Regions from separate parts of the Streptomyces sp. NPDC050422 genome, predicted to be linked through region 1. Evidence: riboswitches for the same ligand, from Rfam matches in the RefSeq annotation. Region 1 holds a riboswitch; each other region holds the start of a gene.
What was found. A riboswitch is a leader RNA that binds a small molecule or an ion and turns the genes downstream of it on or off. The one in region 1 is predicted to bind thiamine pyrophosphate.

Region 1 (7,718 bases):
CGGTGGACGGCGATCACCGCACGTCGTGGACACCGGGATCCGACCGGGCCCGAATGGTCGTGGACCTCGGCTCGGCGCTCCCCGTCGGGAGGATCCTCGCGGAGTGGACGACGAGCAGGGTGCCGGGGGCGACGGTCGAGTTCAGCGACGACGGCGTCACCTACCGCTCCGGCGGAACACTGCGGGGCCGCACCACCACGACCGGCCTCACGGCCGGCATCACTGCACGCTACGTGGCGCTCGACGTCACGGGCTGGCGCAGCGGGTACGCACGCCTCAGGGCCCTTTCCGTATTCCCCCGGTAAGGCCGCCGGTGCGGCGGGTTCGTGAGGTGTCGGTGCGGTAGAAACGTTCGAACACGCGCTCGGCCTGTTCCGGAGGCCGGGCCCTGGTCCGTGACGTCGAGGAGCACGGCAGGTGGCTGGCCGGGGCGACCGGGTCCGAGTTCGATCGAGACGGGGGTGCCCGGTGGGGTGTGTGTGAGGGCGTTGCCGGTCAGATTGGACAGCACCTGGCGCAGCCGGAGTTCATCGCCGGTGACGGCGTAGGAGCCTCTGTCGTCCACCGCGAGCCGGATCTCACGCTCGGGGGCGAGCAGGCGGGCATCGCGTACCGCGTCGACGGCCAGGGCGAGCACATCGACCGGCTGCCGTTCCAGAGGGCGCTGCTGGTCCAGCCGGGCGAGCAGCAGCAGGTCTTCCACCAGTGTGCCCATGCGGTCGGCTTGGTCTCCCACGGTGGACAGGACGGCCGCCGTCTGCGACGGACCGGCCCGGCTGATGCCGGGTGTCCGCACGCTGGGGAGTGCGGGCGCGGGCCGTCGCGAGTGGTACGGGGCCGGGGACCTGCACCGTGTTCGTGCGGCAACCGCAATGCTGGGCGGACGGAATCTCGGCGGACTCGCTCCCGTCTACCCGCCGGTCACCTTCGGCTTCGGGTCGGCGCCCCGTGCCCCGTCGGTCGTCCGAATCATCTCCACCGTGGAGGTCGCCGGGGCCCCGGGCCACGGGGACACCTCCATGGACTGACGGTCCCCGCGCCGGCGCCCGTACCCCGCCACCGGGACAACCCCTCGAAGCCCACGCCCTGCTCAACGAGCCACGTGAGCAAGGCGGTATGCGGGCCTGCGACCGACCTGTCGGAGCCCAGTCGTCCGGGCCCGAACACGTGGGTTAGCCTTGCCGACGCAATCCGACACGGGGTGCCCCGACCAGCGGGGCTGAGATCACACCCGTCGAACCTGAACCAGTTAGCACTGGCGGAGGGATGTCATTCATGTCATTTCCACATGCTCCGAGCGGCCCGGCAGCCACTGACCGCCGGGCTGTCCTCGACGGGCGGACGCCCCCCGCCGCCGGTGATCTGCGCATCGAGACCCGCGGGATCGCCCCGGTCCCCGAATCGCACCGCTACGGCACTCCCGGGCGGCTGTTCACCGTGTGGTTCGCTCCGAACCTCACCATGACGGGCGTCTTCACCGGCACGATCGGCATCGTCCTCGGGCTGGACTTCACCACCGCCCTGGTGGCTGTGGTGCTCGGCACGCTCGTTGGCGCCGTGCCCACCGCGTACCTCGGGACCTGGGGCAGTCTCACGGGGACAGGACAACTGCCGCTCGCGCGGCTCGCTTTCGGCCGGGCCGTTGCCGTTCCGGGCGTGCTGCAGTGGCTGTCATCGGTCGCGTGGGACGCGCTCATCGGCCTCTTCGGCGGGGATGCGCTGGCTCAACTGTGCGGATGGCCGTTCTGGCTGGGCGTACTCGTGATGATGGTGGGGCAGGGCGTACTCGGTGTGTTCGGCTACGAGGCGATCCACCGACTGCAGAAGATCATGACCTTCGTGCTGGCCGCGGCCTTCGTCGCGCTGGCCGTCAAGCTCCTCGACGGCGTCCACCCCACCACCAGCGGGTCGGTGCACGGCGCCGACCGCGCCGGCGCCTTCGTGCTCACCAGCACCATCGCACTCAGCCTCGCACTCTCCTGGGCTCCGTACGCCAGCGACTTCAGCCGGTACCTGCCACGGTCCGCCTCCCGCCCCCGCATGTTCTGGTACACGCTTCTCGGCGTCACGGTCTCCTTCGTAGCCGTGCAGGCGCTCGGCCTGTGGGGAGCATCCGCCTTCACCGACCAGACCGCGAAGGGCGTCGATGAACTGCTGGGAGGCGGCACGCTCGGCGCGTTCGGCCTGCTTGCGGTCGCGCTTGCGGCGCTGTGCAGCAATGCGATGAACGACTACAGCGGCTCTCTGGCCCTTCAGACCGTCGGAGTGCCCATCCCACGGCCGCTGGCCGCGGCCCTCTCTGCCGTACTCGGCTTCCCGCTGGTGCTGTGGATGCACGCCGCGGACACCACGGCCCGCTTCCAGAACGTGTTGCTGTTCGTCGGTTACTGGATCCCCGGATTCGTGGCGGTCGTAGCCGTCGACTGGTTCGCACGCACGAGGGACAGGGGCGGAGCTTCGTTCGAGCCGGCTGCCGAGAGCGACCGCCCGCAGCCGTGGTGGCCCGCACTCGCGGCATTCGTCGTCGCCTTCGGCGCGGCGGTTCCGTTCATGGACACGAGCCTGTACGTAGGGCCGGTGGCCGCGGCACTCCACGGCGCGGACCTTGCCTACTACGTCGCGTTCGTCGCGGCGCTCGCCGTCTACGCACCTTTGCGGCTACGACGCCGGCCAGCCGGCCGCTGACCGGTGGGGTCGCGGGGGTGGTGTACGCCGGCGCTCCGGACACGGGATGATCGCGGGCATGATGATTGCTCATGAGGGCTGCTCGCCGACGGTCCACCCCACGGCCTATGTCGCTCCGACCGCCACGCTGTGCGGGGATGTGCGGGTGGGCGCCGGGTGCCGGGTGCTGTTCGGTGCGGTGCTCACCGCCGAGGGCGGTCCGGTGGAGGTCGGCGAGGGAAGCATCGTGATGGAGAACTCGGTCCTGCGGGGTACCCGACGGGACCCGCTGGTTCTGGGGCGGCAGGTGCTGGTGGGCCCCACCTCCTATTTGACCGGTTGCCGGGTCGAGGACGAGGTCTTCCTGGCCACCGGCAGCCGCGTCTTCAACGGCGCACGGATCGGGACCCGTTCCGAGGTGCGGATCAACGGCGTCGTGCATCTGCGCACCGTACTGCCGGCCGACTCGATGGTGCCGATCGGCTGGGTCGCTGTCGGTGACCCGGTGCGCATCCTCCCGACGGAGGACCACGACGGAATCTGGGCGGTACAGAAGGACCTGGACTTCCCCGGTCACGTCTTCGGCCTCGACCGCCCGGCCGACGGCGAGAGCCTGATGCCGGCGATCTCGGAACGTTTCGGCCGCAGCCTCGGCCGTCACAGCGACGACCGGCAGATCTGAGCCCCGCGGGAGGGTTTCCGGCCTGCCGTCCACCGCGCGGCCTCACCGGGCTGGCCCCGATCGTGGCCCTGCGGCGCCATATCAAGGGGACGGACGCATTGGCTCCGGCACGGGCAACGCTCAGGCGTTCACTCGCGGAACGCTCTCGTTCCAGGTCCGGGAGAAGCCCCTGCGACCGTCCTCGTAGCCGTCCACGTGGCATCGACATGGAGATCGGTCTCGTCCGATGTCAGGATCGTGCGGGTCTCCACCCGGACGTCCCATCCGGGGCGCCTGAACCGCATGGTCCAGGCCGACTCACCGCTCGCCGATCCGAAGTCGTCGGCGACGGAGGTGTACTTCGCGCAGCCCTCGGTCCGACCTCGATCCCGTTCTCCTCGTACCACTCGATCTCGGCGACCGTCACAGGCAGGGCCCACAGAATGCGGGCGTGTCCGCTGGGCAGCGGACAGTGCTCAAGGTCAGTCCATGAAGATGGGGCAGGCTGATCAGCAGGCAAGACCATGACCGTCCTTCTCCCCACACCCGGCGATCACCTAGGCAAGAACGAGAACCCGCAGGCCGGGCACAGCCTCGCACCGGGCCGGCCCAAAGTCGCCGACAAGGACCTCTACGGAATGCCCCCCGAAGAACGCCCGGACATGTGGCTCAACGGCCGATGTGCCCGGCGATCTGTCGGCAGCTTGCCGCCCAGAGGGCCGTAACCATCGTCCGGCTGCCCCTGCTCAACGAGGCCGCCCGGGCCGAGGCCCGGCTGCGGATGCGCGAACTCGCGGAGGCAGAGGTACCCGCACTGCTGTTCCTCGACCGGCTCGCCTGCCTGACGCTGGAACGGCGGGCCGGCGGCGGTGAGGGGCGCCCACCGCCGCCCTGACCGGGGTCAGCCCGAGATGCTCGCCCGGCCGTTCTCGATGTGCCCCATCAGCCGGCGCCGGAAGGCGTCGTCCCCCTCGACGGTGACGTCCAGGTCGTACCAGCCGTGCGCGTCGGCCGCCGAGTGCACCACTGTGCGGCTGCGCCCCGGCTTGACCTTGACGGTCCTGGTCCACTCGCGCAGGTCCGCCTCGTCGACGTATCCACGCGGCCTCACGTTGAAGGCGAGCGTCGTCCGCCCCGTGTTGCGCAGCGTGAGATGCAGATCGCGCTCCCCGGCGTCGACCCGCGACGCGACCTCGGCCGGGGCACCGTCCTTCGCGGACCCGGCGAACTCGCGGCGGAAGCCGTTCGGCCCCGTCACCGTGAACCGGTACACCGCGCCGGTGACGGGCACCGTCCACTGCGTCGTGCCCTTCACGTCCCGGTGCTGCGGTACGGGGAACTCGCCCGCGTACGGATACAGCGCGAAGTGCGCCGACGAGCTCCCCGTGTTGCTGAGGGTCACGCGCACAGCGCCGTCCACCACCTTCGCCTGCGCGTCCGGCTGGTACGGCAGTGCACGGGCCGGACGTGCGCCCGGCTCCTGCACGGGCATGTGCTGCACGAGCGGCGGCCTCGGCGACCAGCGGCCGCTGAACGGCGGAATGGCGCCCGGCTGCTCCACCTCCGGTCGGCGACGTCCTCGCGAGAAGTCGAAAGCGGAGGTCAGGTCGCCGGTGACGGTGCGCCGCCAGTCGCCGATGTTCGGTTCCTTCACCCCGGTCCAGCGCTCCAGGAAGCGGATCACGGAGGTGTGGTCGAAGACCTCGGAGCAGACGTAGCCGCCGATGGTCCATGGCGACACGACGAGCATCGGCACTCGCATGCCGAGACCGGTGGGCTTGCCCTCCCACTGCTCCTCGGTCACCTCGGGCGAGGCGACCGGCGGCGGCACGTGGTCGAAGAAGCCGTCGTTCTCGTCGTAGTTGATGATGACGGCGGTGTGCCGCCACACGTCGGGGTGCTTGCCCAGCGCGTCCAGGACCTTGTAGACGATCGTCGCGCTGTGGATCGGCGAGGAGACGCTCGGGTGCTCCGAGTCGACGGCGGAGGGCACCAGATAGGAGACCTCCGGCAGCGTGCCCGCGGCCACGTCCTTGGCGAACTCGTCGGCCAGCGTTCCGGTCTCCAGCCGGCGCAACGCCCTCTCGAAGAGACGGCGTTCGGTCCTGTCCAGGGTCGCGACGCCCTCCTCCAGCAGGCCGAACAGCCGCTCCCGCTCGGCTGCGTCCGCGTCCCGCACGGCGGAGTAGAACGACTCCATGTACGTGTGCCCGCCGGTCTTCGCCAGCGCCTTGCGCGCGATGGCCTTGAAGGTGGCGAAGAACTCGATCTGGTTGTCGGTGAAGTTCTCCCACTCGGTGTAGGTGCGCCAGCTGCGCCCGGCCTTCTCCAGCCGCTCCGCGTAGGTGCCCCAGTCGTATCCGGGGTGGGCGCCCTCGTCGTACGCGTCGTTGCCGACGGCCCGCTTGCCGTTCGGCTCGTTGCCCGTCTTCCCACTCCACAGGTGGTTGCGGTTGGGGCTGGTCGAGGAGTGAATGGAGGAGTGGTAGGCGTCGCAGACCGTGAAGGTGTCGGCCAGCTCGTAGTGCAGCGGGATGTCACGGCGGTCGTAGTACGCCATGGTGGCGGCCGTCTTCGCGGATACCCAGCCGTTCATCCACCCACCGGCCCACGCCTTGCCGCCGCCGCTCCAGGAGTGGTCGAGCGCACCGATGTACTGGAGGTCCTTCTGCTGCGTCTCGGCGGCGCCGCGCACCGGGAACGGCAGAACGGAGGTGCCCAGCGGTGCGGGCTGCTCGAAGACCGGCTTGCCCGAGGGCAGCTCGACGGCGTTGCGGTCACCGAAGCCGCGTACGCCCCGGAGCGTCCCGAAGTAGTGGTCGAAGGAACGGTTCTCCTGCATCAGGATCACCACGTGCTTGATGGCTCCGAGCCCGTCACGACCTCCGGACCCCGCCGAATGTGCCGGCTGCGCGGCTATCGCGGCCTGCAGCGAAGGCGGCAGCAGCGACCCCGCCGCCGCAGCGCCGAGCGCACCGCCGCCGAGCGCGAAGAGCCGTCGCCGTGAAATATCCGTGGTCAAGTTGAGCCTCCCGAGTTCTGTCGTACAGCCGGGAAGCTAATCAAGCCGGATGGCGCGGGGAAGGATTTCGTACGGCTTCGCGGTGAACCTCCAACAGGTCGTCCGGGAAAGCCCAACCGCCCAGCACGCACCCCAGCAGACCCGCCCCGCCCGTCCGCATCACTCGCCGACGAGCTGGCCCAGCCGGCCAGCCTGCGAGACCGGGGGATCCCGGCCCCTACCGAGTTCGAGCAGCAGAGAGTGGGCCGGCTCGGCCTGTGACGCCCCCGCAATCGGCGGCATCGGGCCTGTCCGGCGCCCATATCGCTGCTGCTCCGCTGGTGGAGGCCAGGCTCCGCGCGAGGCGGTCGGCACTTCCGGTCTCAGCAGGCGACCTCGGCCGCCCACAGGACTCTCACAGGAAAGTCACCCCGCCTCGCACAATGGGTACTGGCCGGGCGAACTCGGCCCCGGCTACAGCAACCAACTCTCGCGCAACAGTGGTGAGGAAATTTTCGAGCTGTACTACGAGACCCAGAACCCGAAGGTTCCGCCTCCGCAATTCGCCCTCTATCGCGACGGCAGGTTCGCATCTGGATTCCACATGTACATGCACACGTGGTCGCACGAGGTCTCCGGCCCGGACGCCGCTCTCATCCAAGCTGACATCGAAACGGCCGCAATCCACGACGAAGACAGACGCGAGATTGCCCACCTCAAATCCCTGACTGTCATTGCGAACCGGTTCACGCTCACCCTGCCCAAGGACCAGATTCTGCACAACTCACTGTCTGCGGGGTTGGTGCACGGGCACACCATGTCAGCCTAATCCGCCAGCGGACATCGGTTGCGGGAGCTGGCCCAGTCGCCCGGCGTGAAGACGCCGGAGGAGCACCTCCAGGTCCTTCGGGACCTCCTGATCAGGGCCGGGCCCAGTCCTTCAGGGCCAGGCCGGAAGAAGAGGAACAGCTCAGGCGCACCCTTTCTCAGGCCATGTTCGGAGCCAGACAGCGGGGACTGCGAGTCCCAGCGTGAGGCAGTCAGCCGGGCGAGCGGCGACGGGTGCGCAGCGCCAGTACCAGGCAAACCATGGTCGCGGCAATAGCGAGTGCGGCAGGCAACCGTGCCCATGAGGTGCTCGCGACCGGCGCCTGGGCGGCAAGCAGGACCACCGCCGTCGCGGCGGCGGCCGCCAGCGCGGGTGTGGCCTGCGGCTGGCCGGGCGGGGCGTTGACACCGACTGTCCACGCGTCTGTGACGAGCAGGTAGGCGAGGAGCAGGGCTGCGATGCAGACGACCAGCCAGACCGCTGGGCCGGTGGCCGCCGCGACCACGATCGCCGCAGCCGGCAGCACGGTCGTCCTGCGACGGGCCACGGCGGTCCGCCAGTGC
Region 2 (7,718 bases), on a different contig from region 1:
GACCGCTGTACGTCGTCGGTGACGTCCACGGCTATCTGGACGAGCTCCTCGCCGCCCTCGCCGAGCAGGACCTGATCGACGCCGAGGGCAACTGGGCCGCGGGCAACGCGCGACTCTGGTTCCTCGGCGACTTCACCGACCGGGGGCCGGACGGGATCGGCGTCATCGACCTCGTGATGCGGCTCTCCGCGGAGGCCGCGGCCGCCGGCGGCTACTGCAAGGCCCTGATGGGCAACCACGAACTGCTGCTCATCGGCGCCAAGCGGTTCGGCGACACCCCCGTCAACTCCGGCGCCGGGACCGCCACCTTCCAGGCGGCCTGGCTGCTCAACGGCGGCCAGAAGACGGACATGGAGCGGCTCCAGGACGTCCACCTCCAGTGGATGTCCCGGCTCGACGCCGTCGTCGAGGAGGACGAGCACCTCCTGATGCACTCGGACACGACGGCGTACCTCGATTACGGCTCCACCATCGAGGACGTCAACGACACAGTGCACGCCATTCTCACGCGGAACGACGCCGATGAGTGCTGGGACCTCTTCCGCAAGCTGACCAAGCGGTTCGCCTTCCGCGACGAAGCGGGTCCACAGGCCGTACAGGAGCTCATGGCGGCCTATGGCGGCCGCCGCGTCGTCCATGGTCACAGCCCCATTCCCTACCTTCTGGGCGAGGTCGGCTCCGAGGACGGCGAGGACAGGTCGGGGCCACTGGTGGACGGTCCGCACGTGTACGCGGACGGGCTCGCCATCGCCATGGACGGCGGAGTGACCATGGCCGGAAAGCTACTGGTCGTCCAACTCCCGCTGCATGACTGACGTTCTTCGGGGAAGACGCATCCCGACCTGAACACGCCGACCACTGGGCCTATTTACGGAAACCCCCTGTCACCCCGTGCCGTGGGCGCTCTACCATCGGCGTACCAGTAGCAGGCTCTCCTCCGTTTCCGCCCGACTGCCCGGTTCGAGCGGGCACACAGGCCCTACGGAGCATCGGGGGATGCACATGAACAGCGCTCCGCACCTGCTGACCGAGGACCGACCCGAGTACGAGCGGATCCTCGACGACGCACTGCGTCACGCCCATGAACGACCGGATCTGGCCGCTGTCGGTGAACGGCTCAATCCGGTGCAGCTGCGCACCATGGCGATGGCGGCCACCGCGCTGATCACCGCCGCGGCCGCCACCGAGTACGAGCACTACGTGAAGGCCCGCGAGGAGATCCGCGCCGCGGCCACGGGCACGGACGAGGACGGTGACCCGGACAACGGCACGAACGGCGCCCGCCAGTCGGGCGCCGGCATAGGAGTCGTCATCACCGCCCTGGCGCCGGTGCTGGCGGGCACCGCCGCGGTGATCTTCCTGCTCATCGGCTACATCCTGAAGGCGCTCGACCCGCCCCCGTCGTTCGCCCGCACCATGGTCGGCGCAGGCTGGTTCTTCGTGGCGGCCACCGCAGCCGCCATCCTCGTCGCCGCGGTCGGTCTCCTCATCACGGCTCTGCGCAACGGCTCGACCTCAGTGGGCGCCGAGGAGCAGGGCGAGGAACTGCCGGAGGATGTGGCGCGCGCCAGAGAGGCCTGGCGGCACGCCCTGCTGGAACGTGGCATCCTGCCGTTCCTGCGGGACGCCCTCGCCGACCCCGGGGCCGCCCCGGCCGCGCGCGTCCCGCACCGCTCGGCCAACCGCATCCCGAAGATCGGCTACAGCAGACCGGACTTCTCCAGCCCGGACGACGGCCCGGCCGCCGCACCCCGCCCGACGTTCACCAGCCCGGACTTCACCAGCCCCGACTTCGGCGGGCCGGAGCACGAGCTGGACTGACCTCGGCCGGTGCACGAGAGGTCCGGCGACGGCTCTCCCGGGCATGGCACCGGTCGGTCCCGGCCTACAGCGCCGCCAGGTTGCCGACCAGGTCGTCGAGGCCCAACGAGCCTTGGGACAGCGCCTTCATGTGCCAGGCCTTGAGGTCGAAGGCCGCACCATGGCGTCGCTTCGCCGCCTCGCGTCCCTGGAGCCAGGCGCGTTCGCCGAGCTTGTAGCCGATGGCCTGGCCGGGCCAGCCGAGGTAGCGGTCGATCTCGGCGTGACGACGGGCCGCCGGGCTGCCGTTGTAGGTGGCCATGAACTCCGCGGCGAGGGCCCCCGTCCAGCGCTCACCGGGGTGGAAGCCGGAATCGGTGGGGACGGCGAGTCCGAGGTGCATGCCGATGTCGATGATCACCCGGATGGTGCGCAGCATCTGTCCGTCCAGGAAGCCGAGGCGGCGCGCGGGGTCCACGAAGTAGCCCAGGTCGTCCATGAAACGCTCGGCGTACAGGGCCCAGCCCTCGATGTTGGCGCTGACCATGCCTTCCGTCACCTGGTAGCGGCTGAGCCGGTCGGCGGCCGCGACCCATTGGGCGAGCTGCAGGTGATGTCCGGGGACGCCCTCGTGGTACCAGATGCTGACGAGCTGCCAGGTCGGATACGTACCCTGCTCCAGGGTGGGCAGATAGGTGCGTCCCGGGCGGCTGAAGTCGAGGCTCGGGCCCTGGTAGTAGGGGCCGGATGCGCTGCCTGCGGGCGCCATCCGGGACTCGACCTCGCGGAGCGGCCCGGAGAGGTCGAAGTGACGGCCGTCGAGGGTGCTTATCGCCTCGTCCATCAGCTGCTGCAACCAGTCGCGGGCGGCCTCCTCGCCCTTGAGCGCGTGACCGTGCTCCTCCAGGTGGTGCATGACCTCAAGGAGACCGGCGCCGGGCAGGACGCGCTCGGCCTCTACGCGCATCTCGGCGAGCGTCCGGTGGAACTCGTCCCAGGCCCAGTCGTAGGCCTCGTCCAGATCGAGTTCGGCGCCGGTGTTGTAGCGGGCGGCACGCAGGTAGCGCTCCCGGCCCACCGCGTCCGGGGTGTCCGCAGCGGCGGGGACGTAGGTGTCGCGCAGCCAGTCGCGGAACTCGGAGACGGCGCGGGTGGCCCGGCGGGCGGCATCGTCCAGTTCGGGGCGCATCCGGTCGGTGCCGTCCGCGACGAAGCCGGCGAACCAGCCCGCGCCGCTCGCCGCCTGTCCGGCGGACTCCCCGGTCCAGTCGGCGAGCTGGCCGATCACCCCCACGGCCTGCCGGGGAGCGGCGAGCAGACCGCGGGAGATCCCCCGGGTGAGGGTGTCCCGGTAGCCGTCCAGCGCTCCGGGGAGGTTGCGCAGCCGTCCGGCCACCGCCGCCCAGTCCTCGTCGGTGGTCGTGGGCATGAGGGTGAATATCGCCCGCACCTGGTCCACGTGCGCGCCCACCGTGCGCAGCTGCCGGTAGTTCTCGCCGGTGTCGTGCATCGCGAGCTCGGCGGTGAGGCGTTCCCGCAGCAGCCGGGCGCACGCCTGTTCAGCGGGGTCGTCCGGTACGTGGGCGGCGTCGAGTGCGGTGAGACTGCGGCGGGCCAGCTGGGCATGGGCCTCGAAGCCCTCAGGCGAGAGGTCCGGTTGCCGGTCGTCGCCCGGGTTCAGGCCCAGCCATGCGGAGGTCATCGGATCGTGTGCGGCCACTTGGTCGAGGTGACTGTCGGCGATGCCGCGCGGGGTGAGCGATTCATTTGCCATGGACACATCTTGACGCGCCGTCGGATCAATCCTCCAGGCCTTCGGGCGCTGTTCCGGACGGCCCTTCGAGGCCGTCAGGAACAGCGCGTACGCGTGCAGGCGTCAGTCCGTCACCGGGAGGTACACCCGGTTTCCCCGGGCCGCGAACTCCTCGGACTTCACCGCCATGCCGGCCAGCGCCTCCGCGTCGAATTCGGTGGGGACGGCCGTGGCCCCGTCGCCATGCTCGTCACGGATCTTCTGGGAGATCTTCATCGAGCAGAACTTCGGACCGCACATCGAGCAGAAGTGGGCCGTCTTCGCCGGTTCGGCAGGCAACGTCTCGTCATGGAACTCCCGGGCCGTGTCCGGGTCGAGCGCCAGATTGAACTGGTCCTCCCAGCGGAACTCGAACCGGGCGTCCGACAGCGCGTCGTCCCAGTCCTGCGCCCCCGGGTGCCCCTTGGCGAGGTCCGCCGCATGGGCCGCGATCTTGTACGTGATGACCCCGGTCTTCACGTCGTCCCGGTTGGGCAGACCGAGGTGCTCCTTGGGCGTCACGTAGCAGAGCATCGCCGTCCCCCACCAGGCGATCATCGCGGCGCCGATGCCCGAGGTGATGTGGTCGTACGCCGGCGCCACATCGGTCGTCAGCGGGCCGAGCGTGTAGAACGGCGCTTCCTCGCAGATCTCCTGCTGGAGGTCGATGTTCTCCTTGATCTTGTGCATCGGGACGTGGCCCGGGCCCTCGATCATGGTCTGGACACCGAACCGCTTCGCGACCGTGTTCAGTTCGCCGAGCGTACGCAGCTCCGCGAACTGGGCCTCGTCGTTGGCGTCCGCGATCGACCCGGGCCGCAGCCCGTCGCCCAGGGAGTACGTCACGTCGTACGAGGCGAGGATCTCGCAGAGCTCCTCGAAGTTCTCGTAGAGGAACGACTCCTTGTGGTGCGCCAGACACCACGCCGCCATGATCGAGCCGCCCCGGGAGACGATTCCGGTCTTGCGACGGGCCGTCAGCGGTACGTACGGCAGGCGCACGCCGGCGTGCACCGTCATGTAGTCGACGCCCTGCTCGGCCTGCTCGATGACGGTGTCCTTGTAGACCTCCCAGGTCAGTTCCTCCGCCTTGCCGTCGACCTTCTCCAGGGCCTGGTAGAGCGGCACGGTGCCGATCGGCACGGGGGAGTTGCGAAGAACCCACTCACGGGTGGTGTGGATGTTGCGTCCGGTGGACAGATCCATGACCGTGTCGGCGCCCCACTTGGTCGCCCAGGTCATCTTGTCCACCTCCTCCTCGATGGAGGACGAGACCGCGGAGTTGCCGATGTTGGCGTTCACCTTCACCAGGAACCGCTTGCCGATGATCATCGGCTCGGTCTCCGGGTGGTTGACGTTGGCCGGGAGCACCGCCCGGCCGGCGGCGATCTCCTCACGCACCACCTCGGACTCGACGTTCTCCCGGATCGCGACGTACTCCATCTCCGGGGTGATCTCGCCCCGGCGGGCGTACGCGAGCTGGGTGACGGGACGGCCGTCCCGGCTGCGCCGCGGCTGGCGGGGGCGGCCGGGGAAGACCGCGTCCAGATTGCGCAGCCCACCGCGCGGCGAGGTGTGCTTGAGCCCGTCGTCCTCGGGGCGCCCGGGGCGTCCCGTGTACTCCTCGGTGTCGCCGCGGGCGATGATCCAGTTCTCCCGCAGAGGCGCCAGCCCCCGGCGGACATCGGTCTCGGTGGTGGGATCGGTGTACGGCCCCGACGTGTCGTACAGCGTCACGTCCTTGCCGTTGGTGAGGTGCACCTGACGGATCGGCACGCGGAGGTCCGGGCGTGAACCCTGGACGTATCCCTTGTGCCAGCCGATGGACTTCCCGGCCTCGTCGCTCTGGTTCGAGGCAGGCGTGCGTGCGTCCGATGTGGTCATGAGACCTACTCCCTACGCCGGCATTACCCGGTAACAGGTTCGGCGGTCGGCGCAGCCTGTCCCGTACGGACGTACGGAGATCAGCGCCCTCTCAGCCCGGTGCTCCGAGCTCCCGCGTGTGCAAAGGTGCCACCACGCTAGCGCCCATGCTGGCGAGCTGAACAGAGGGCCCCTCCTCTTCTTGCGATGATCGGCCGGTGACGTCCCCTCATAGCGACCCCGAACCGCAGGACCATCAGCACGCGCACTCCCACAGCCACGGCCCCGCCGCTCCCGTGTCCAGCCATCTGCGCAAGGTGATCGCCGCCGTGCTGATCCCGTTCGCGGCCGCGGTCGTCGTCGGGCTCGTGGTCCTCTGGCCCGGTGGTGCGCCGGCGCACGAGCGCACCGGTGTCGGTTTCGACCGGCAGACCCAACAGGGCAAGGTGGTGAACATCGGCAAGATCGACTGCAAGGACGTGAACGCCTCCCAGCTGCCCATCAGCGGCGAGACCGCGCCACCCACGGGCGAGCAGGCCGGGGGGGACGACGGGGCCGCCCTCTGCAAGAAGGCCACCGTCGAGATCACGAGCGGGCAGGACAAGGGCCGGAAGTTCGTCGAGGTCGTCCAGCCCGACGCGCCACGGCAGCTGCGGGAGGGACAGGGGGTGGTCGTCGCGTACGCCCCCGACGCGCCCCATGACCTCCAGTACTCCGTCACCGACGTGAACCGGAAGTTCCCGTTGATGCTGCTGGCCGGGATCTTCGCGCTGGTGGTCGTCGCCGTGGGCAGAATGCGCGGGGTGATGGCCCTGGTGGCGCTCGCCCTGTCGTTCGCCGTCCTGACCCTGTTCATCCTTCCGGCCATCCTGCAGGGATCGAACCCGCTGGTCGTGGCGGTCGTCGGTGCGAGCGCCATCATGCTGATCGCGCTCTACATCTGCCACGGGCTGACGGCCCGCACCTCGGTCGCCGTCATCGGCACCCTGATCTCACTGCTCCTGATCGGGCTGCTCGGCTCGCTCTTCATCGGCTGGGCGAGTCTGAGCGGGAACACCGACGACAACACCGGCCTCATCCATGGCCTGTATCCGCACATCGACATGAGCGGGCTGCTGCTGGCCGGAGTCATCATCGGCTCCCTGGGGGTGCTCGACGACGTGACGGTCACCCAGACCTCGGCCGTCTGGGAACTGCACCAGGCCGACCCGACGATGAGTGCGAAGAAGCTCTACCGGGCAGGGATCAGGATCGGGCGCGACCACATCGCCTCGGTGGTCAACACCCTGGTGCTCGCCTATGCGGGCGCCGCGCTTCCGTTGCTGCTGCTGTTCTCGATCGCCCAGAGCAGCGTGGGGACGGTGGCCAACAGCGAACTGGTGGCGGAGGAGATCGTGCGCACACTGATCGGCTCGATCGGACTGGTCGCCTCGGTGCCGGTGACCACCGCGCTCGCGGCGCTGGTCGTCTCCGCGGACCGCTCCGGGCCTGCCCCGGATTCCGTAGCTCCGGCACTCGTACGGAGCGGCAGGGGGCGCCGTCGCCGGACGAAGTCCTGAGTGTCCGGACACGGAGAGCGATTCACCCGTTCGGCAGGTGTGCTGTTCGACCGGCATGCAGGCCAAGGACACGGGCTTCGTCAGCCGGCGTTCTGTTCCTCGGCCAGAATCCGCCCCAGCGCCTCTTCCAGATTGCCCTCGAAGTCACCCAGCGTGCACTCCTGACCGAGCGGCACGAGTTTGTCCGTCCGGTCGAGAAACGCTACGAGAGGTGCCGTACCCGCCCTGAAGAGCGCACGGTCGGCCCCCACCTGGAGCCGGATGTGGACGTCGGACAGCCCCTCGGGCTCGGTCGGTCCGATGTGTACATCGCCGTCACCACTGGGGCTGTTGAGACCGTCGAGCAGCAGCTCACGGCCGAAAGCCCAGGTGACGGGGGCGTCGCCGGGCAGGTGGAAGGTCATCCGGATCGCGTACGGATCGCACACTTCGTACCGGAGCTCCACCGGGATACGGAAAGAGAGCTCCTCGGAGACGAGGAAGCTCATCATGACCTCAGCTTGAACCGACTCGCGCATCGTTCAACCCCGCAGTAGATGAATCTGGCCAGGAATGATCCCCCGTGGCCCTATTGACGCCATCGTGGTGCACGCGATAGCAGATCACAAGGAGTGATTTTTCAGATACTGATAGAGAACACGAACGAACGCAAGAGGCTGGCCACTTCGCCACGTAGTCGTTCGACTGCGGGGAGCAACCGTTCT
Region 3 (7,718 bases), on a different contig from region 1:
GCTGCCCCCTATGGCCCAGCCCGTCGAGAAGCCGCGGCGGAAGGAGAGCGTGACGTACGTCTGCCCCGTCGCGAAGGCGATCGCACCGACGACGATGACGAACACGGACGGCATCAGGACACCGATGACGACACCGACGAAGCCGGTGAAGGCGAGCAGGCGCCAGCGCAGCCGCGCCTTGTACTGCAGCAGCACCTCACCGAGCAGCCACAGCGCAACGATGCCGAACGCGATGTAGAGGACCGTCCAGCCCATGCCCGCCCCCTTCTACGGCCACCGCCCCGGGTCGCGGCGGGTACGGCCGGTCACGACTGCTTGTGCAGTCCGAGATTCTCGTAGATTTCGAGCGTCGCCGTCGAGTTGTTCAACGTGATGAAGTGCAGCCCGGGGACACCCTCGGAAAGCAGCTTCGCGCAGAACCGCGTTGCGAAGTCGATGCCAATGGAGCGTACAGCGGCGGGATCCTCCTTGGCGGCGAGGATGCGTTCTTTCAGGTCCGCGGGCAGGGTCGCGTTGCTGAGCTGCGCGAATCTCTCCAATTGCCGGACGCTCGTGAGGGGCATCACCTCGGGAATGACCGGCGTTTCGCAACCCGCAGCGACCACCCGGTCACGCATCCGGAGATAGGCGTCCGGGTCGAAGAACATCTGCGTGATCGCATAGTCCGCACCGGCACGGCACTTGTCCACGAAATGCCGGATGTCGGTGTCCCAGTCCTCCGAGCGCGGATGCCGTTCGGGGAATGCGGCGACGCCGACACAGAAATCACCGGATTCCTTGATCAGTCGCACGAGATCCGCCGCGTACCGCACGCCCTGCGGGTGCTCGACCCACGGGCCCATCGGGTCACCCGGCGGGTCTCCGCGCACGGCGAGGATGTTCCGGATTCCGGCGTCCGCGTACTGACCCACCATGTTGCGCAGTTCGGCGATGGAGTGGTTGACCGCCGTGAGGTGCGCGACCGGGGTGAGCGTGGACTCGGCGGCGATGTCCTGGGTCGCCTTGACCGTCCCGGCCCGGGTGGAGCCGCCGGCTCCGTACGTCACGGAGACGAAGCTCGGTCCCACCGCCTCGACCCGGCGCAGCGCGTTCCAGAGGTTGCGCTCACCCTTCTCGGTCTTGGGCGCCCAGAACTCGAAGGAGTACGAGGTCTTGCCGGTCGCGAGCATCTCACGCACGGTGCGCGCGTGATCTGTCCTGGTGGAGGGTGTGCCAAGGGCCATACCGGCAGGTTAACCAGGGCGAGGCGGGCTCCCCACCGAACTGGGGCGATTTGACTTGATTGCCCGAACTTTGTCCACGCTTCGGACACTCCCGTCCCGAACAGGCCCCCGGCCGTCCTCCCGGTCACGCCTCGGCGCGGTCCCGGATCCTTCCCGCCAGCCCGGCGGCGGCCGCCGCCGGATCGGACGCCTCGGTGACGGCCCGCACGACGACGACCCGGCGTGCTCCGGCTTCCAGCACCTCGTCGAGGTTGCCGGCGTCGATGCCGCCGATGGCGAACCAGGGGCGGGCGGGGGCGAGCGAGGCGGCGTAGCGGACGAGGTCCAGGCCGGGGGCGTACCGGCCGGGCTTGGTCGGCGTGGGCCAGCAGGGGCCGGTGCAGAAGTAGTCGACGCCGGGCTCGGCGAGGGCCGCGTCGACCTCGGACTCGGCGTGCGTGGAGCGGCCGACGACCACGTCCTGGCCGACGATCGCGCGGGCGGCCGGGACCGGCAGGTCGCCCTGGCCCAGGTGCAGCACGTCGGAGCCGATGGCGTGGGCCACGTCGGCCCGGTCGTTGACGGCGAGGAGCTTGCCGTGGCGCTTGCAGGCGTCGGCGAAGACCGCGAGGTGTTCGAGCTCCTCGGCCGCCTCCATGCCCTTGTCGCGCAGCTGGATGATGTCCACGCCGGAGGTGAGGACCGCGTCGAGGAACGCGGGGAGGTCGCCCTGGCGCCGGCGGGCGTCCGTGCACAGGTAGAGCCGGGCGTCGGACAGCAGCGTGCGAGGCGTGGACATGGTGCGGTTCCCCCCGGGGACGACGATGGCGGTGGTTCGGTGTGGTGCCGCGCGGGAGGCGGGCCGCGACATGCGGCCCGCCTCCCCTGTGCGGCGCCGGTCTCTCAGACGGCGAGCGCCTGGGCGCGACGCTTCACCTCCGTGCCGCGGTTCTCACTCAGTGCCTGCGCGGGCGTGCCCGGCAGACTCGGGTCGGGCGTGAAGAGCCATTCCAGCATCTCCGCGTCGGAGTAGCCGTCGTCCCTCAGGAGCGTCAGGGTCCCCGAAAGGCCCTTGACCACCTTGTCGCCGTCGATGAAGGCGGCAGGCACCTGGAGCGCCCGGTTCTCACCACGTCGTACGGCAATGAGCTGGCCGTCCTTGACCAGCTGGCGCACACGCGTCACCTCGATATCGAACATTTCTGCGATGTCGGGGAGGTGGAGCCAGGCGGGGACGAGAGCATCGATCTTTACGTCAATCTCGGTCACGGGGACAAGCGTGCCATCCCGGACCGACAGTCGGTACCCGGGCCGACCGTACGGGGCGTCGGGCGGGCGTCAGAGCGTGGCCGATTTCAGGGGTACGGAGGGGTCGGCGACCCGCTCGGGGACGAGTTCCGCCCCCGATTCGACGAGTTTGCGGCCCTGTGCCAGATCGCGCGGACGGCCAACCGCCAGTACGGCGACGAGCGCGCCGCCCCGGAGCCAGCACACCGTCCACGTCGCTTCGGAAGGGTCGCCGCGCCACACCAGGGCGTCGGCCCCCGTGTGGTGACCCGCGTACTGGACGAAGCGGCCGAACTGCTCGGACCAGAAGTAGGGCACGGGGTCGTAGACCGGGGGCTGCCCCTCGCCCTCCCGGACGACAGCGGCGGCGACGGTCCGGGGCCCCTGAAGGGCGTTGTCCCAGTGGTGGACGAGCAGCCGCTCGCCGTACCGGGCCGAGGGGAAGGATGCGCAGTCCCCGACCGCGTACACGTCGGGGAGCGAGGTGCGCAGCGATGCGCCGGCGGTCACCGATCCGTCCGGGCCTCGTTCGATCCCCGATCCGGCGAGCCACCCGGTAGCGGGCCGGGCGCCGATGCCGACGACGACCGCGTCCGCCGGGAGGGTGCGGCCGTCGGTCAGGACCACGCGGCCGGGTTCGATGCGGGCGACGCGTGCGCCGGTGAGGAGCGCGGCGCCGCTCTCGGCGTACCAGCCGGCCATGGGGGCGGCGACCTCGGCGGGCAGCGCGCCGGCGAGCGGGCGGTCGGCGGCCTCGACCACGGTGACCGCGCAGCCGGCCGCGCGGGCGGCGGTGGCGAACTCGGCGCCGATCCAGCCCGCGCCGACGACCACGACGTCGTGCTGCCGTTCGAGGACCGGGCGCAGCCGGGCGGCGTCGTCCAGGGTGCGCAGGAGGTGGACGCCCGGGACACCCTCCGAGCCGGGCAGCACCAGGGGTTCGGCGCCGGTGGCGACGACCAGGACGTCGTAGGGGACGGGCCCGTCCGGGGTGTCCAGTTCGCGGTCGGCCGCGCGCAGTGCCGTCACGTCGAGGCCGAGCCGCAGGGTGATGCCCAGCGCCTCGAAGTCGATGTCGAAGGCCGAGTCCTCGGCCTTGCCGAGAAGGACCGCCTTCGACAGGGGCGGCCGGTCGTACGGCTGGTGCGGTTCGGCGCCGATCAGCGTGACGGGGCCGGTGAAGCCCTGTTCGCGCAGGGCCACGGCGGTCTGCACGCCCGCCATGCCCGCTCCGGCGATCACGACGCGGCGGCTGCGTCGCGATCCTGTCTGCTGCTGTCCGGTCTGCTCGTCCACCCGTCCACCTTAAGCACCTGACACAACGTCAGGAAGTCGGTTCCCGTGACGCGCCCACCGGATCGCCGTCCCCGCGCCGGCGTCCGCTCCCTTGCAGGCGGCGTGGGGCAGGGGTTTAGGGTGGCCGTGCACATCACTCGCGGGAGCCCGGACGGACCGGGCTGAGAGGGAGGCTGGACGGCCTCCGACCGTACGAACCTGATCCGGGTCATGCCGGCGAAGGGAGGGGCTGGACGCCCATGCGCATACACCGGACGAACGGGTCGGACGTCCTCGTCATCGGGGGCGGCATCATCGGCCTGGTCACCGCCTGGCGGGCCGCCCAGCGCGGCCTGGTCACGGCGGTCGTGGACCCCGCACCGGGCGGCGGTGCCGCACAGGTCGCGGCCGGCATGCTGGCCGCCGTCACCGAACTCCACTACGGCGAGGAGATGCTGCTCGGTCTCAACGTCGCCTCCGCCGCACGCTATCCGGCGTTCGCGGCCGAGCTGGAGGCGGCGAGCGGACAGGAGATCGGCTTCCGCGCCTGCGGCACCCTGGCCGTCGCGCTCGACGCCGACGACCGCGCCCATCTGCGGGAGCTCCACGCCCTGCAACGCCGCTCGGGGCTGGAGTCGGAGTGGCTCACCGGTCGTGAGTGCCGCCGTCTGGAGCCGATGCTCGCGCCCGGCGTACGCGGCGGGCTGCGGGTCGACGGCGACCACCAGGTCGACCCGCGACGGCTGGCCGCCGCGCTGCTGACGGCGTGCGAGCGGGCCGGGGTCACCTTCCACCGCCAACGGGCCGAACGGCTCACGGTCACGGGCGGCCGGGCCACCGGAGTCGAGCTCGCCGACGGCAGGGAGGCGGCAGCCGATCAGGTCGTGCTCGCGGCGGGCAGCCTCAGCGGCCGGCTCGCGGGGGTGCCGGAGCACGTCCTGCCCCCGGTCCGCCCGGTGAAGGGCCAGGTGCTGCGCCTGACCGTGCCCACCGCGTACGCCCCCTTCCTCTCCCGCACCGTGCGGGCCGTGGTCCGGGGCAGCCACGTCTACCTCGTACCGCGCGAGAACGGCGAACTGGTCATCGGCGCCACCAGCGAGGAGATGGGCTGGGACACCACCGTCACGGCAGGCGGTGTGTACGAGTTGCTGCGCGACGCGCACGAGCTCGTGCCGGGCATCACGGAGCTGCCGCTCACCGAGACCGTCGCCGGTCTGCGCCCCGCCTCCCCCGACAACGCCCCGCTGCTCGGCCGCACCGCGCTGCCCGGCCTGCACCTCGCCACCGGCCACCACCGAAACGGGGTGCTGCTCACCCCCGTCACCGGGGACGCCATGGCGGAGCTGCTGGCCGGAGGCGAGCTGCCCGAGGTGGCCCGCCCCTTCTCCCCCGGCCGTTTCTCACCCGCCGCCGCCCCCGTACGTCAGGAGCAGCCCGCATGACCGAGCCCGCCCCCCTCTCCGCCTCCCCCTCCGCCTCCCCCTCCCTCTCCGTCTCCGTGAACGGCGAGGCCGTCGCCGTCGCGCCGGGCACCACCCTGGAGGCCCTGGTCGCCTCGCTGACCCGCGCGCCCTCGGGCGTCGCGGCCGCCCTGAACGAGACCGTCGTACCGCGCGGCCAGTGGCCCGCGGCCGCGCTCGCCGACGGCGACCGGGTCGAGGTCCTCACCGCGGTCCAGGGAGGCTGACCATGTCCGACGACCTCTTCTCGCTCGGCGGCACCGTCCTCGGCTCCCGGCTGATCATGGGGACGGGCGGGGCACCGAGCCTGGACGTGCTGGAGCGGTCCCTGACCGCTTCCGGCACCGAGCTGACCACGGTGGCGATGCGCCGCCTGGACCCGACCGTGCAGGGCTCCGTGCTCTCCGTACTGCAGAAGCTCTCCATCCGCGTGCTGCCGAACACGGCGGGCTGCTTCACCGCGGGCGAGGCCGTACTCACCGCCCGGCTGGCCCGCGAGGCGCTCGGCACCCACTGGGTCAAGCTGGAGGTGGTGGCGGACGAGCGCACCCTCCTGCCCGACCCCATCGAGCTGCTCGACGCCGCGGAGACGCTGGTGGACGACGGTTTCACCGTGCTGCCGTACACGAACGACGACCCGGTACTGGCCCGGAAGCTGGAGGACGTGGGGTGCGCGGCGATCATGCCGCTCGGCTCCCCCATCGGCTCCGGCCTGGGCATCCGCAATCCGCACAACTTCCAGCTGATCGTCGAACAGGCGCGGGTTCCGGTGATCCTGGACGCGGGCGCCGGCACGGCCTCGGACGCGGCGCTGGCCATGGAGCTGGGATGTGCGGCCGTGATGCTCGCCTCGGCGGTGACCCGCGCGCAGGAACCCGAGCTGATGGCCGCCGCGATGCGTCACGCGGTGGAGGGCGGTCGGCTCGCGTACCGCGCGGGGCGGATCCCTCGCCGCCACTTCGCCGAGGCGTCGTCGCCGGTGGCGGGGCGGGCGGTGCTGGATCCGGAGCGCCCGGCGTTCTGACCCGGGGCGCCCGGAGGGTCCGTGTGGCGGATCTCATGTGCCGGTCACGACCCGTCCCGATCCCGGGGCCACACCCGTTCCCCGGCAGCGGATCGCATGTCCCTGTCACGGCTCGGCTGCAGTACGGCCCCGGGATCGCCCCGGCCAGTCGGCCGTGTCGGCGGTGGCTCGTAGACTCAGCACCGTGGATACGACCCTCCAGGACCCTCTCGTCGGGCAGCTGCTCGACGGCCGCTACCGCGTCGATGCCCGCATCGCCGTGGGCGGCATGGCCACGGTCTACCGGGCCATGGACACCCGGCTCGACCGGGTGCTCGCCCTCAAGGTGATGCACCCGGCGCTCGCGACCGACGCCTCGTTCGTCGAGCGCTTCATCCGCGAGGCCAAGTCCGTGGCCCGGCTGGCGCACCCCAACGTGGTCGCCGTCTTCGACCAGGGGGCCCAGGAGCAGTACGTCTACCTGGCAATGGAGTACGTCGCGGGGTGCACGCTGCGCGATGTGCTGCGCGAGCGGGGCGCCCTGCAGCCGCGGGCCGCACTGGACATCCTGGAGCCGGTACTGGCCGCCCTGGGGGCCGCGCACCGGGCGGGCTTCGTCCACCGGGACATGAAGCCGGAGAACGTGCTGATAGGCGACGACGGCCGGGTCAAGGTGGCCGACTTCGGCCTGGTCCGGGCCGTGGGCTCGGTCACGAACACCACCGGGACCATCCTGGGCACCGTCTCCTACCTCGCCCCCGAGCAGATCGAGCACGGCACCGCGGACACCCGCGCCGACGTCTACGCGTGCGGCGTCGTGCTGTACGAAATGCTCACGGGCGCCAAGCCGCACACGGGGGACTCCCCCGCCCAGGTCATCTACCAGCACCTCAACGAGGATGTCCCGGCCCCCTCCGCCGTCGTCCCGGGTCTCGCGGCCGAGCTCGACGCGCTGGTGGCGAGCGCCACGGCCCGCGACCCGGAGGTCCGCCCGTTCGACGCCGTGGCGCTGCTCGCCGAGTCCCGCCGGGCCCGGTCCTGCCTCACCGACGCGCAACTGGACGCCGTGCCGCCGCAGGCCCTGGCCGAGGTGCGCGAGGCCGCCGAGGACCGTACGAGCGTGATCCCGCGGGTGCTTCCGCCCGGCCAGGGCACCGCCCACCACACCAGCCGGCTGGAGATGCCGCCGCAGCCGCCCGCCCGTCGGGCGGGCCCGGTCCGCCGGAGGCCGCCGCGGGGTGTCATCGTGGCCGTCCTCGCCGTGCTGCTCGTCCTGGGGGTCGGCGGTGGTGTCTGGTACATCAACTCCGGGCAGTTCACCCGGGTCCCCTCGCTGCTGGGCCAGAGCGAGGCGGCGGCGAAGGGGCGGCTCTCGGACACCGGTCTGGAGCTGAAGGGCGTGCGGCGGGCCTACAGCGACACCGTCGACCGCGGCAAGGTGATCAGCAGCGACCCGAAGTCGGGCGCCCGGATCCGGGGCAACGACTCGGT
Region 4 (7,718 bases), on a different contig from region 1:
CATCCGGATGCCGGGGCTGAACGGCATCGACGCGGCCCGCGAGATCATCGCCGCGTCCGCAGGTGCGACCAGAGCGCTGATGCTGACGACGTTCGGGCTCGACGAGTACGTGTACGACGCCCTGATGGCGGGGGCCAGCGGGTTCCTGCTGAAGGACGCGACGTTCCCCGAACTGCTGCACGCGGTACGGGTGGTGGCCGAGGGCCAGGCACTGCTCTCCCCGGACATCACCGGCCGGCTGATCGCGGAGTTCACCCGGCAGCGGATCGCCGCTCCTCCCGCGCGCTCCATCGAGGGTCTGACCGGCCGGGAGGTGGAAGTGCTCGTCCTGATCGCCCAGGGTCTGTCGAACGTGGACATCGCCGACCGTCTCACCATCACCGCGCACACGGTCAAGACCCACATCAACCGGGTGTTCGCGAAGATGGAGCTGCGGGACCGTGCTCAGGCCGTGATCCTCGCGTACGAACTGGGGCTGGTCGTGGCCGGGTCCGGTGCCGGCGGAATCCGCCCGCGGGGCCCGGGCGCGGGCCGGTGATCCCGCGCCCGGGTCACGCCACGGCGGGCAGCACGACGCTCTCCGCCGCGTCGAAGGTGACGCCGACCTGCGCTCCCTCGTCCGGAGTGCTGTTCAACGGGCACTCCGCGTCCAGGACCGGGCCGCGGTCCGGGTGCAGCTTCACGGCCACGTGGTTGCCGCGGAAGGTGCGCGCGCCCACGGTGCAGCGCAGACCGCCCTGCGGGCCGCCGATGAGGACCCCGGCCGGACGGACCAGCAGATCGCAGGCCCCCTGCGGCGATCCGGCCGGCACCGGCACCTTGCCCCAGTCCGTGGCCGCGGCCTCACCGGTGACCGTCGCGTCCACCACGTTGTCGAAGCCGAGGAAACGGGCGACGAAAGCGGAGGCGGGACGCTGCCAGACCTCCAGAGGCGTGCCCACCTGGGCGATGTGTCCGTCACGCATCACGACGACCCGGTCGGCGAGCGCGAAGGCCTCGCCCTGGTCGTGGGTGACGGCGAGCACCGTCGTACCCAGCCTGCCGAAGAGTGTGCGCAGTTCGACGACGAGCCGTTCGCGCAGACTGCGGTCCAGCTGGCCCAGGGGTTCGTCCAGCATCAGCAGTTTGGGCCGGGGGGCGAGGGCCCGGGCGAGGGCGACGCGCTGCTGTTCGCCGCCCGAGAGCGCGGCGACGGCACGCCGTTCGGCGCCGGGCAGGCCCACCAGGTCGAGGAGTTCGGCGACCTGGCGGTCCTGCTCAGCCCGCTTCACACCGTGCATCCGCAGACCGAAGGCGACGTTGGCGCCGACGTCGCGGTGCGGGAACAGCTGGTGGTCCTGGAACATCAGGCCCAGGCCGCGTCGGTGGACCGGCACACCGTCCTGGTCCGCGCCGTCGAGGAGCACCCGTCCGCCGTCGGCCTCCTGGAGTCCTGCGACCACCCGCAGCAGGGTGGACTTCCCGCTGCCGCTCGGTCCCAGGACGCAGACGACCTCGTGCTCGGCGACCTCCAGGTCCACGGCGTCCAGCGCCGCACGTTCACCGAAGCGCACGGTGGCCGATTCCAGTGTCAGCATCTCTAGAACTCCCCGGATCGGTCCGTGCGGATACGTTCGAGCAGCAGCAGCGATACCGCGCACACGAGCATCAGGATGGTGCTGAGGGCCATCGCCTGGCCGTAGTTGAGCTCCCCGGACCGGCCCAGCAGCCGGGCGACGGCCACCGGAAGCGTGGGGTTGTCGGGCCGTGCGATGAACACCGTGGCCCCGAACTCGCCGAGCGACACGGCGAACGCGAAACCGGCGGCGACCAGCAGTGCCCGGCGCACCAGCGGCAGGTCCACCTCGCGCCAGGCCCGCAGCGGCGAGGCACCGAGCACCGCGGCCGCCTCGCGCAGCCGCCCGTCCACCGCTCTGAGGACCGGCAGCATGGTACGTACGACGAAGGGCACGCCGACGAGCGCCTGGGCGAGCGGCACCAGGATCCAGGAGGTCCGCAGGTCCAGCGGCGGCTTGTCCAAGGTGATCAGGAAGCCGAAGCCGACGGTGACGGCGGAGACGCCGAGCGGCAGCATCAGCAGCGCGTCGAACCCGCGGACGAGCCGGCCCGCCTTCCTGGTCAGGGCCGCCGCCGCCAGTCCCCCGACGACCAGGGCGATGAGGGTCGCGACCAGGGCGTAGCGCAGCGAGTTCCCGATCGCTTCGATCGGCGCGACCAGGAACGTACCGCTGTTCGCCTCCGCCGAGCCGAGTGCGCGGTAGTAGGCGAATCCGTGCCCGCCGGACACATCGAGCGACCGCTCCACCAGGACGGCGAGCGGCAGCAGGATCAGGACCAGCACGGTCAGCAGCACCCCGCCGAGCAGCGTCCACTGCCCCGCGCCGCGCGGTCTGCGGGACGTCTGCGCCGGGTCGACGAGTTTCAGCGCGGTCTCCCTGCGCCGCACGGTCCACGCGTGCACGGCGAGCACGGCGCCGACCGCGACGAACTGCATCAGCGTCAGCACGGCGGCCGTGGGCAGGTCGAGCAGTTGCGCGGTCTGCCGGTAGATCTCCACTTCCAGCGTGGAGAAGCCGGGACCGCCGAGGATCTGTACGACACCGAAGGAGGTGAAGGTGAAGAGGAAGACCATCAGCGCGGCAGCCGCCACAGCGGGTCCCAGTGCGGGAAGGGTGACACGGCGCCAAGCGGCGAAACGCCCCGCTCCGAGAACCCGCGCGGCCTCCTCCTGCCGGGGGTCGAGCTGCGACCAGAGTCCGCCGACTGTGCGTACGACGACGGCGTAGTTGAAGAAGACATGGGCCAGCAGGATCGCCCACACCGTCGTGTCGAGCCGTACGCCCCACAGCTCGTCGAGGAAGCCACCGCGACCCAGCAGCGCGAGGAACGCGGTGCCGACGACGACGGTCGGCAGGACGAACGGCACGGTGACAATCGCCCGCAGCAGTTGTTTGCCGGGGAAGTCGAACCGGGCGAAGACGTACGCGCCGGGCAGCGCGACCAGCAGCGTCAGCGCGGTCGAGGCGAGGGCCTGCCAGAAGGTGAACCAGAGGACGTCTGTGATGTCCGGCCGGCTCAGCACCTCGCCGAACCGCCCGAACTGCCATACGCCGCCGGCCTTGAGCCCGCGTCCCACGATCGCGACGACGGGATAAGCGAAGAACAACGCGAAGAACGCCACGGGCACGGCCATCAGACCGAGCCGTACCGCGCCCCCGCGCAGCGACCGGGCGCGCGCGGCCTTCCCGCGCGCGCCCGGTCCGCGTACGGGAGTCTTCGCTACTTCACTACGAGCGAGGACCACGACTGGACCCACTGCTCACGGTTCTTGGCGATCGTGTCCGGGGCGACGGTCGTCGGCTTGTCGACCGTGGCGCCGAACTTCGTGAAGAGATCCGGCACCTTCGCACCCTTGGTGACCGGGCTGACGAACATGTTGAGCGGCATGTCCTCCTGGAACTGCTTGCCGATCAGAAAGTCCAGCAGAGCCTTGCCGCCCGCCTCGTTCTTCGCCCCGTCGAGCAGACCGGCGAACTCGATCTGCCGGAAGCACGTTCCGGTGGCGACGCCGGTCGGGGCGGTCTTCGGCTGCGGGTCCGCGTACAGCACCTCGACGGGCGGGCTGGAGGCGTAACTGACGACGAGCGGCCGGTCGCCCTTGGCCTTCTTGCCGCCCGCGGAGCCGGAGAACTCCTCGTTGTACGCCTGCTCCCAGCCGTCGACGACCTTGACGCCGTTGCTCTTCAGCTTCTTCCAGTAGTCCTGGTAGCCGTCCTCGCCATAGGTGGCGACGGTGCCGAGGAGGAAGCCGAGGCCCGGCGAGGAGGTCGCCGCGTTCTCGGTGACGAGCAGGTTCTTGTACGCGGGCTTCGCCAGGTCGTCGAAGGACTGCGGTGGCGCCAGCTTCTTGTCGGCGAAGTACTGCTTGTCGTAGTTGACGCAGATGTCGCCGGTGTCGACGGGAGTGACCCGGTGCTTGCCCGCGTCCAGCTGGACGTCGGCCGCGACCTGGTCGAGGCCCTTGGCCTCGTAGGGCGTGAACAGGCCGTTGTCGAGGGCGCGCGAGAGCAGAGTGTTGTCGACGCCGAAGAAGACGTCGCCGCGCGGCGAGCCCTTGGTCAGGATCTCCTGGTTGAGCGCGGCGCCCGCGTCACCGCTCTTCAGCACCTTGACGGTGTAGCCGGTCTGCCGGGTGAACTCCTTCAGTACGTCCATGGAGGCGTTGAAGGAGTCGTGGCTGACGAGAGTGACGGTCTTGGAGCCGGTGCCCTTGGTACCGCCGGTGCCGGCGGCCGAGTCGTCGGAGCTTCCGCATCCGGCGAGCGCGGTCGCGCCGAGCGCGGCGGCGACGGCCCCCGCCGCGATCTTCTTGGTGGTGCTCATGTGATTCCTCCTGGGATGACCAGGAAGAGACGCGGCCCTGCCCGCGCCGGCGGAAACCGGAAGCGGGCAGGGCGCAACAGCTTGAGTAAGGTCCGAACTTCCTACCCGGAATGACCCGGGCGAGGTTCAGAGGGTCTGCGGCCAACCTGTCCTTGGTGCCGCACTCTCAGCGCTGTGGCGCTCCCCTGTCGGAATATGAAGTTGATTTCGAGCCCAGGCTACACGGCCGGTTTCGGCCTCAGCGCTCGGAGGCCGCCAGCTGTCCGCAGGCCCCGTCGATCTCCTGGCCCCGGGTGTCCCGGACGGTCACCGGCACCCCGTGGGCGGCGATGGCGTCGACGAACGCCTTCTCGTCCTCGGGCCGCGAGGCGGTCCACTTCGAGCCGGGCGTCGGATTCAGCGGGATCAGGTTGACGTGGACCCGCTTGCCCTTGAGCAGCCGGCCGAGCCGGTCGCCCCGCCACGCCTGGTCGTTGATGTCGCGGATCAGCGCGTACTCGATGGAGATGCGGCGGCCGGACTTCTCCGCGTACTCCCACGCGGCGTCCAGCACCTCGCGCACGTTCCACCGGGTGTTCACCGGCACGAGGGTGTCGCGCAGCTCGTCGTCCGGGGCGTGCAGCGAGACGGCGAGGCGGCACTTGAAGCCCTCGTCGGCGAAGCGCAGCATCGCCGGGACGAGGCCGACGGTGGAGACCGTGATCCCACGCTGCGAGAGCCCCAGCCCGTCGGGCTCGGGGTCGGTCAGCCGGCGGATCGCACCGACCACGCGGTTGTAGTTGGCAAGCGGCTCACCCATGCCCATGAAGACGATGTTGGAGAGCCGGGCCGGGCCGCCGGGGACCTCGCCGTCGCGCAGCGCGCGCATGCCGTCCACGATCTGGTGGACGATCTCGGCGGTCGACAGGTTGCGGTCGAGACCGGCCTGTCCGGTGGCGCAGAACGGGCAGTTCATGCCGCAGCCGGCCTGCGAGGAGATGCACATCGTGACGCGCTCGGGGTAACGCATCAGGACGGACTCGACCAGCGTCCCGTCGTGCAGCTTCCACAGCGTCTTGCGGGTCGTGTCGTCGTCGCAGCTGATGTGCCGCACCACGGACATCAGATCGGGGAACAGCGCCTCGGCGAGCTTGTCCCGCGATCCGGCCGGGATGTTGGTCCACTCCGCCGGGTCGTGCGCGTACCGCGCGAAGTAGTGCTGCGAGAGCTGCTGGGCGCGGAACGGCTTCTCGCCGGTCGCGGCGACTGCTTCCTTGCGCTCGGCGGGCGTGAGGTCGGCGAGGTGCCGCGGCGGCTTCTTGGCTCCGCGGGGCGCGACAAACTGGAGTTCTCCGGGCTTAGGCATGGTTCTTCCAGTGTCGCAGACAGAACAGTGAGGGCCTGCCGCCCTGTGGACAACGGACCCTCACTCGTAAAACAGCAGGTCAGAAGGGGTGATCTACGCGCCTGTCAGCCGGAGCCGACGAAAATCACCAGCAGCAGCCAGACCACCGGCGCGGTCGGCAGGAGCGAGTCGAGCCGGTCCATGATGCCGCCGTGCCCGGGCAGCAGCGTGCCCATGTCCTTGATCCCGAGATCCCGCTTGATCATGGACTCGCCCAGGTCGCCCAGGGTGGCGCTGGCAGCGACCGCGAGGCCGAGCAGCAGCCCCTGCCACCAGGTCCCGTCGTCGATCAGGAACTGCATGCACAACGCACCGGCCACCATCGCGAAGGCCACGGCTCCGAACAGGCCCTCGCGGGTCTTTCCGGGGCTGATGCGCGGAGCGAGCTTGTTCTTGCCGAACCGCCAGCCGACGGCGTACGCACCCGTGTCGCTGACCACGGTCAGCAGCAGGAAGGTCAGAACCCGCTGGGGTCCGTCGTCGGCGGTCAGGAGCATGGCGACGAAGGTCGCCAGGAACGGCACGTAGAACGCGGCGAAGACTCCGGCCGTGACGTCCCTGAGGTAGCCATCCGGCGGCTCGGTCATCCGCCAGACGAGCACCGCCAGGGCGGTCAGCGCCATGGCGATCCAGGCGCCCTCGGCGCCCCGCGCGTAACCGGCCACGACCATGGCCGCGCCGCCGATCGCGAGTGGCACGAGGGGCGCTTTGATGCCCTTGCGCTCCTCCAGCCGGGAAGTGAGCTCCCACAGGCCCACGACGACGGCGACCACGACGACGCCGACGAAGACGGCCTTGACGATGAAGAGCGACGCAGCGACGACGGCCCCGAGCCCCAGGCCGACCCCTATGGCGGCTCCCAGATCACGGCCCGCACGTTTCTTCTGCGGAGGTGGCGGCGCGGTGGACATGGGCTCCTGCGGCTTCTCGTCACGGAACAGGGGGCCGCCGCTCAGGCGTCCGGCCCCCTGGTCCCGGTCATCACGGCTCTCAGCGTCTCTACCTGCGTCGGGAACGTCCGGCACGATGGGCATGGGCCGAGTCTGCTGGGCGTCATGCACATCATATGCAGGACCCGCCGGAGCGGCCCGCATCTCGGGCGCTGCCCGGTGACCGGCGCCCTGCGGGACGCCCCAGGAAGAGTCGTTCATCAGACTTCGAGCAGCTCGGCTTCCTTGTGCTTCAGCAGCTCGTCCACCTGCGCGACGTACTTCGCGGTGGTGTCGTCGAGCTCCTTCTCGGCGCGGCGGACCTCGTCCTCGCCGGACTCCTTGTCCTTGACCAGCTTGTCCAGGATCTCCTTGGCCTTGCGGCGGACGGCCCGGATCGAGATCTTGGAGTCCTCGGCCTTCGTCTTCGCGACCTTGATGTAGTCGCGACGGCGCTCTTCGGTGAGGTCGGGGAAGTTCACCCGGATGATATTGCCGTCATTGCTCGGGTTGACGCCGAGGTCCGAGTCGCGGATGGCCTGCTCGATGTTGCGCAGCGCGGTCTTGTCGAACGGCGTCACGACGGCCATACGGGGCTCCGGCACCGAGAACGAGGCCAGCTGGTTGATCGGGGTCAGCGCGCCGTAGTAGTCGGCGACGATCTTGTTGAACATCGCCGGGTGCGCACGGCCGGTGCGGATCGCGGCGAAGTCCTCTTTCGCGACCACGACGGCCTTCTCCATCTTCTCCTCGGCCTCGAGGAGGGTTTCTTCGATCACCACGTGCTCCTGCGTGTCTTGAGTGGGCCCGGCGTGCTCGGGCCCGGCGGGTCCTGCGTCGCGTCCTCACCTGCACGGTGTCCGACCGGCAGGCCGTTGTCCATCCTTCGGGGGCGCCCCCTGCGCCCCCGGGGGCCCACCGGGATTACCCCGGTGCGGTCCCCCCGGTTGTCAGGCCCGGGTGCCCTGGTCACTCACGAGCGTGCCGATCTTCTCACTCTTGACCGCGCGGGCGATATTGCC

Region 2: it holds a riboswitch for thiamine pyrophosphate, as region 1 does, so the genes downstream of both, thiC (phosphomethylpyrimidine synthase ThiC) here and ACIBJG_RS33910 (purine-cytosine permease family protein) in region 1, are expected to answer to the same signal.
Region 3: it holds a riboswitch for thiamine pyrophosphate, as region 1 does, so the genes downstream of both, thiO (glycine oxidase ThiO) here and ACIBJG_RS33910 (purine-cytosine permease family protein) in region 1, are expected to answer to the same signal.
Region 4: it holds a riboswitch for thiamine pyrophosphate, as region 1 does, so the genes downstream of both, ACIBJG_RS17960 (thiamine ABC transporter substrate binding subunit) here and ACIBJG_RS33910 (purine-cytosine permease family protein) in region 1, are expected to answer to the same signal.

What each region holds. Positions count from the first base shown of each region.
Region 1 covers NZ_JBITIE010000028.1:5,376-13,093, reverse strand. Annotated here, with positions in the region: gene ACIBJG_RS33925 (discoidin domain-containing protein) at 1-305, shown strand, start outside; gene ACIBJG_RS33920 (ATP-binding protein) at 230-715, opposite strand; partial or broken gene ACIBJG_RS33915 (hypothetical protein) at 750-1,028, shown strand; TPP riboswitch at 1,188-1,284, shown strand; gene ACIBJG_RS33910 (purine-cytosine permease family protein) at 1,267-2,685, shown strand; gene ACIBJG_RS33905 (gamma carbonic anhydrase family protein) at 2,744-3,346, shown strand; partial or broken gene ACIBJG_RS33900 (peptidase S15) at 3,467-3,725, opposite strand; gene ACIBJG_RS33895 (hypothetical protein) at 3,990-4,220, shown strand; gene ACIBJG_RS33890 (phosphocholine-specific phospholipase C) at 4,227-6,347, opposite strand; gene ACIBJG_RS33885 (hypothetical protein) at 7,367-7,718, opposite strand, start outside.
Region 2 covers NZ_JBITIE010000002.1:310,168-317,885, forward strand. Annotated here, with positions in the region: gene ACIBJG_RS04085 (metallophosphoesterase) at 1-815, shown strand, start outside; gene ACIBJG_RS04090 (hypothetical protein) at 997-1,821, shown strand; gene ACIBJG_RS04095 (DUF885 domain-containing protein) at 1,886-3,574, opposite strand; gene thiC (phosphomethylpyrimidine synthase ThiC) at 3,677-5,476, opposite strand; TPP riboswitch at 5,469-5,602, opposite strand; gene ACIBJG_RS04105 (YibE/F family protein) at 5,674-7,014, shown strand; gene ACIBJG_RS04110 (SsgA family sporulation/cell division regulator) at 7,095-7,532, opposite strand; gene ACIBJG_RS04115 (IclR family transcriptional regulator) at 7,634-7,718, opposite strand, start outside.
Region 3 covers NZ_JBITIE010000005.1:62,547-70,264, reverse strand. Annotated here, with positions in the region: gene ACIBJG_RS08440 (hypothetical protein) at 1-255, opposite strand, end outside; gene metF (methylenetetrahydrofolate reductase [NAD(P)H]) at 306-1,223, opposite strand; gene thiE (thiamine phosphate synthase) at 1,348-2,001, opposite strand; gene ACIBJG_RS08425 (Rv2175c family DNA-binding protein) at 2,106-2,471, opposite strand; gene ACIBJG_RS08420 (NAD(P)/FAD-dependent oxidoreductase) at 2,541-3,713, opposite strand; TPP riboswitch at 3,915-4,027, shown strand; gene thiO (glycine oxidase ThiO) at 4,025-5,206, shown strand; gene thiS (sulfur carrier protein ThiS) at 5,203-5,451, shown strand; gene ACIBJG_RS08405 (thiazole synthase) at 5,454-6,248, shown strand; gene pknB (Stk1 family PASTA domain-containing Ser/Thr kinase) at 6,433-7,718, shown strand, end outside.
Region 4 covers NZ_JBITIE010000010.1:242,348-250,065, reverse strand. Annotated here, with positions in the region: gene ACIBJG_RS17975 (response regulator) at 1-538, shown strand, start outside; gene ACIBJG_RS17970 (ABC transporter ATP-binding protein) at 552-1,577, opposite strand; gene ACIBJG_RS17965 (ABC transporter permease) at 1,580-3,193, opposite strand; gene ACIBJG_RS17960 (thiamine ABC transporter substrate binding subunit) at 3,280-4,383, opposite strand; TPP riboswitch at 4,464-4,580, opposite strand; gene rlmN (23S rRNA (adenine(2503)-C(2))-methyltransferase RlmN) at 4,622-5,728, opposite strand; gene ACIBJG_RS17950 (phosphatidate cytidylyltransferase) at 5,833-6,918, opposite strand; gene frr (ribosome recycling factor) at 6,918-7,475, opposite strand; gene pyrH (UMP kinase) at 7,647-7,718, opposite strand, start outside.